DNA from 2 places in the Streptomyces sp. NPDC001220 genome. Region 2 is predicted to be linked to the other one. Evidence: riboswitches for the same ligand, from Rfam matches in the RefSeq annotation. Region 2 holds a riboswitch; the other holds the start of a gene.

Region 1 (2,922 bases), on a different contig from region 2:
CCGGAACTCCGCGTCGAAGACCGGCTCCAGCGGGGTCTGGTAGAGCATGTGGTGGACGAACCAGAGCACCGAGTTCGCGATGCCGTTGTACGCGTCCGAGAACACGTCCGGGTCGATGTCGAGCATCCGGACCTGCTGTCCGCCGGTGTCCCCGGCCGGCAGCCGGCCGCCCTCGGCCCGCCGCACCGCCTCCCGGTCACCGTCGCTCAGCGCCGCGCACACCCACACCGCGTTCGCGTCCGGCCCGATCGCCGACAGCCCCGAGACCAGCCCGCCGCCGCCGCGTCTGGCGTGCAGGGCACCGCCTTCGCCCACGTCATACGAAACCGGGCCGCGGTTGGACGCGACCAGCACCTCAGCACCGCCGGTGGAAGCCATACGCCACAACCTAGCCCGGCCCGGAAACGCTCAAACGTACGGCTACGCCCGACGCGCCGCCGTATACGGCCGTACGACGAAGTCACGCCACCCGGCGCTCGGCGTACTCGGCGATCTCCGCCATCGGCGGCCGTTCCTCGGTGTCCACGGAGTAGGTGCGCGGTTCGAAGCCGTCCTCACCCCGCTCGAACTGGGTGAGGGAGGGGCGGATCAGGTGGCCGCGGGCCAGCCGCAGCTGGGCCGTGCGGTAGATCGCGGCGGACATCCGGCCGAGGGCCTGGCCGTCCTGGTGACGGTGTTTGCGGACCCCCACGTCGACCTGGGCGAGGGCGTCCAGGCCCACCAGGTGCAGGGCGTCGACCAGCATGCCCAGTTCCACGCCGTAGCCGACCGGGAAGGGGAGCTGTTCGAGGAGCGAGCGGCGGGCCGCGTACTCGCCGCCGAGCGGCTGGACGAACCCGGCCAGCTGCGGCCAGTGCATGTTCAGCAGCGGGCGGGCCATCAGTTCGGTGACCCTGCCGCCCTGTCCGGCCGAGCCGGCGAGCGGGCGGTCGTACATCGCCTTGACCAGGTCCACGTCCGGGTCGGTCAGCAGCGGGCCGACGATCCCGGTGACGAAGTCGGAGGAGAACTCCCGCAGGTCTGCGTCGACGAAGCAGACGATGTCCCCGGTGGTGACGAGGAGGGAGCGCCAGAGGACCTCGCCCTTGCCGGGGACGGTGGGGATGCGCGGCAGGATCGTGTCGCGGTGCACGACCCGGGCGCCGGCCGCCGCGGCCACCGCCGCCGTACGGTCGGTGGAGCCGGAGTCGACGACCACGAGCTCGTCGACGAGCGGCGCCTGCCGCATCAGGTCGTGACGGATGATCGCGACGATGTCGCCGACGGTCGCCTCCTCGTTGAGCGCGGGCAGCACCACGGAGACGGACTGTCCGGTGCGCTGCTTGGCGGCGAGTATCCGGTGCAGCGGGCGGTCGTTCATGGACCAGGAGCGGGTGGCCAGCCAGCGCTCGACTTCTTCCAGCACAGTCAGCGGCTCCTCACTGTCACGATCACACTGCGAGGTGTGATCCATCTCGCGGTTCGGACGACTCTCTCAACTGTCCTGGCCTTCGGTTACAGTCTTGAACAACGCCGATGACCATCGCATGTCCTGGGGTCACCGGTCGTTGACAACCGCATACCGCTCATCCAGAGGGGCAGAGGGATACGGCCCGATGAAGCCCCGGCAACCCTCCAGTCGGTTACTCGCTGATCGCTGATCACTGTCGATCACTCGCGAGGCTCCCGGCTAGGGAAGGTGCCAAATCCGTCTCACGGCGAGATGCGTCGTGAGGAAGATGAGGAGAAAGGGCCTCGCCTCACATGGCTGTGCAGACTGCTGCGACCACCACCGACTCCACGACCGTCGACCTCGGTCCCGCCACTGCCCTGAGCTGCCGCGAGTGCGGCCACCGCGTGCCGCTCGGCCCGGTGTTCGCCTGCGAGGAGTGTTTCGGCCCGCTCGAAATCGCGTACGACTTCTCGGCCTACGACACCGAGGAGCTGCGGAAGCGGATCGAAGCGGGTCCCGCGAACATCTGGCGTTACGCGCCGCTGCTGCCCGTCCCCGCGGACGTGGCGACCAAGCCGAACATCAACCCGGGCTGGACCAAGCTCGTCCAGGCCGACAACCTGGCGAAGGAGCTCGGCGTCACCGGCGGCCTGTACGTCAAGGACGACTCCGGCAACCCGACGCACTCCTTCAAGGACCGGGTCGTCGCCCAGGCCGTCGAGGCCGCGCGCGCCTTCGGCTACACCACGCTCTCCTGCTCCTCCACCGGCAACCTGGCCGGGGCGGTCGGCGCCGCCGCCGCCCGGGCCGGCTTCCGCTCCTGCGTGTTCATCCCGCACGACCTGGAGCAGGGCAAGATCGTCATGGCCGCGATCTACGGCGGCGAGCTCGTCGGCATCGAGGGCAACTACGACGACGTGAACCGTTTCTGCTCCGAGCTGATCGGCGACTCGGCCGGCGAGGGCTGGGGCTTCGTCAACGTCAACCTGCGGCCGTACTACGCGGAGGGCTCCAAGACCCTGGCGTACGAGATCTGCGAGCAGCTCGGCTGGCGGATCCCGGACCAGCTGGTCGTCCCGATCGCCTCCGGCTCGCAGCTCACGAAGATCGACAAGGGGCTGCAGGAGCTGATCAAGCTCGGGCTCGTCGAGGACAGGCCGTACAAGATCTTCGGCGCGCAGGCCGAGGGATGCTCGCCGGTGTCGGTGGCCTACAAGGCGGGCCACGACGTGGTGCGGCCGCAGAAGCCGAACACCATCGCCAAGTCGCTGGCCATCGGCAACCCGGCCGACGGGCCGTACGTCCTGGACATCGCGCGCCGTACCGGCGGTGCGGTGGAGGACGTCACCGACGAGCAGGTCGTCGACGCGATCAAGCTGCTCGCGCGGACCGAGGGAATCTTCGCGGAGACCGCGGGCGGGGTGACGGTCGGAGTCACCAGGAAGCTCATCGAGAATGGGCTGATCGATCCGGCGAAGTCGATCGTTGTA
Region 2 (2,922 bases):
GGTGTCGGCGATCTGCTTCCGGTCGACGGCGGCCAGGATCGCCTGGCGCACCTTCGTGTCCTTGAGCAGGGGCCGCGAGTTGTTGAGTCCCAGACCGAACACCACGCCGGGGTTGGCCCGGCTCTGGAGGGCGACCTGGCCGCCCTTGAGCGCCGCCTCGTTGGCCTTGCCGACGCTGCTGATCACGTCCACCTGCCCGGACTGCAGACTGCCGGCCCGCACTCCGGCCTCGGGCACGACCTTGAACACCAGCTTGTCCAGGTAGGCCTCGCCCTTCTTCGACCACAGCGAGGAACCCCAGTCGTACCCGGTCCGCCTGGCCAGGGTGACCGACTGGTTCTGCACGTACTGCTTCAGCACGAACGGCCCGGAGCCGACCACGCCGTCACTGCACTTCTGCTGCGGGGACTTCTTCACGCTCGCCGACGACTCGATACCCAGCGAGTGGGTCGAAGTCGCCTGCAGGAACTGGGCGTTGGGCTGCTTGAAGGACACCTTGACGGTGAGCGGGTCGACCACGGTGGTGCTTTCGACACCGCTCAGATAGCCCTCCGCGAGGGTGCCCAGGGCGCCGAGGTCCGGCACCGCGTCGAAGTTGTCCTTGACCACCTGGGCGGTCAGCTTCGAGCCGTCGCTGAAGGTGACCCCCGGCCGCAGATGGAACGTGAACGTCGTCGCGTCGCTGCTGATGTCCCAGCTCTTGGCGAGCCACGGCACGATCTTGCCGGTCTTCGGGTCCTGGTCGGTGAGGGAGTCCACGATCTGGCGCACCGAGTAGATGGTGTCGTTGCTTCCCACCTGCTGCGGATCCACGCAACCGGCGTCGGATCCCACCGCGAAGGTCAGGGTGCCGCCGGACTTCGCCCGGCCGCTTCCGCCGCCGGAGCCGTCGTCGCCCGAACCGCACGCGGTCAGCAGGACACTGGTGGTCAGGAGCGCGGCCAGGGGCGCCCATCGGGAGGGTCTGAAATCCGGAAGTGCAGTCACGGAGGGCTTTCTCCTACTCGTGTCACCCGGCACGGGGTGCCGGGCTTCGGGGCGCGAGGCACGGCCGTGCAGGGGCGTGCAGGGGCGTGCAGGGGCGTGCGGCCCCGGCCGGATCGGCGCCGGCCGGGGAAGCGCAGTGCAGACGGAGGACGAACGGAGGCAGGTGGACGACACCGGGGACCGGTGACGGGGAAAGGCGCCGCGAAGGGCCAGGCCGGTGACGAGGGTCAGCCGGCGGCAGGCGGGCCGGTCAGGCCCGACAGAGGCAGCTGGTCGAGCGCTTCAGATCGATGTGGCGCCGGCGCGAGAGCCGGGAGTACGCCGTGGCGTCGGCGGGGGAGGCAGCCGGGTCGTCGCCGTGTCGCATGCCGGTCCCTCCTCGTCTCCGGCCCCGGTCACGGGGCCACGCGCTTGCGGGAGTCGTCGCTGACCCCGCCGGGCTTTCACCTGGAGCACCCCACCGCGGGGGAGGGTTGCCGGTCAGCGAGCCAGGGCTTGACGCTGACACTCAATGCCGTTGGCGATCGTACGGATCGGTTTTGGCGTACGTCAATGCCGCATCCGGCGCCCTGTTCGAGAAGACGGGACCGTCTCACGTGCCGGGACGCGCGGTGGACGCACCTGGTGCCGTGTGCTTTGATCCGGCCATGGAGACCGCAGGTCAGGCACGCACGGTGCGGCTCGACCCGTTCTGGGTGGGCCGCCGCGCCGACCAGTTCGACCAGACCTGTCGCTGACCGCTCGCGCTCCCTTCACCCTTCTCCAGCCGCGAACACGCCGTCGCCGAGCGGCCGTTCCCGCCCCTGTGCGTCCCAACTCGTCGTGACTTGCCGGAGAGAGAGGCATGGCCGTCAACAGCAGCGCTCCGACAGGGGTGTTCGCCGCGCTACGGGTCCGTGACTACCGGATCTACTGGAGCACCGGCCTGGTGTCCAACATCGGCAGCGCCATGCAGGGGGTCGCGCTGGACTGGTTCGTCCTGACGCTCACCCACAGCGGAACCGCGCTCGGCTGGGTCGCCGGACTCCAGTTCGCCCCCGTACTGCTGTTCGGCCTGTGGGGCGGGGTCATCGCGGACCGGTACGACCGCCGGACCCTGCTGCTGTGGACCCAGACGCTGTACGCGGTCCAGGCCCTGCTCCTGACGGTCATCGTCTTCTCCGGGCATGGCGCGCTGTGGCTGCTGTACGTGCTGTCGTTCGGCCGCACCGCCCGGCCCCCGGTCGGCGTCGGCGACGGCATCGGCATCGGGATCAGGCTCGGCGTCGGCGTCGGCGTCGGCGTCGGCATCAGGCTCGGCGTCGGCACCGGCATCGGCGTCAGCGACGGCGCCGACCGGCCGCTCGCCGTCCCCCGATCACCGGCCGCCACACGAACCGTCCGTCGGAGAAACGCCCCCTGCCGTCCGCCGGAGAAGCGCCCCATGATCGCCCGTGACCCGGGCCGTCAGCCGCTCTCGGCCGGTGCCGGTGCCGGTGCCGGTGTCGCGCGCAGGCGGAAGCCGACGCCCCGTTCCGTCGTGAGCAGAGCCGCTGCACGGGGGCCCAGTTTGCGACGGATGCGGTGGATGTGCAGGTCGACGGAGCGGCTGCGGCTGCCCGCCCATTCGCCCAGCCCCGAGCGCAGGTCCTCCCGGGTGATGACCCGGCCGTTGCCGCGCAGCAGGGCGGTCAGCAGCCGGAACTCCAACGGGGTCAGGGCGACGGGAGCACCGTCCACCAGCATGCGCTGCCCGCCCGGGTCCAGACTGATCGGGGACGGGGCGGCGGCCACGTAGGACCCGGGCAGCGTGCCGCCGGGCACCACCGGCAGGCCCGCGGCGCGCCAGGCCTCGTAGCCGCCGGCGATGTCGGTGGCCCGCACCAGTCCGAGGTCGTGCAGCCCGGCGGCGGCCATGCTCGACATGTAACCCTGCGAGCACATGATGATCGCGCG

The links. Region 2 has a riboswitch for S-adenosylmethionine ahead of ACWDGI_RS09590 (putative leader peptide). Riboswitches for the same ligand answer to the same signal wherever they lie in the genome.
Region 1: it holds a riboswitch for S-adenosylmethionine, as region 2 does, so the genes downstream of both, thrC (threonine synthase) here and ACWDGI_RS09590 (putative leader peptide) in region 2, are expected to answer to the same signal.

Annotation. Positions count from the first base shown of each region.
Region 1 covers NZ_JBSFJE010000010.1:151,675-154,596, forward strand. The annotation lists gene ACWDGI_RS24385 (alpha,alpha-trehalose-phosphate synthase (UDP-forming)) at 1-378, opposite strand, end outside; gene ACWDGI_RS24390 (glucosyl-3-phosphoglycerate synthase) at 461-1,405, opposite strand; SAM riboswitch class I at 1,563-1,725, shown strand; gene thrC (threonine synthase) at 1,744-2,922, shown strand, end outside.
Region 2 covers NZ_JBSFJE010000003.1:349,922-352,843, forward strand. The annotation lists gene ACWDGI_RS09585 (ABC transporter substrate-binding protein) at 1-987, opposite strand, end outside; gene ACWDGI_RS09590 (putative leader peptide) at 1,238-1,354, opposite strand; SAM riboswitch class IV at 1,390-1,503, opposite strand; partial or broken gene ACWDGI_RS09595 (MFS transporter) at 1,832-2,128, shown strand; gene ACWDGI_RS09600 (winged helix-turn-helix domain-containing protein) at 2,434-2,922, opposite strand, start outside.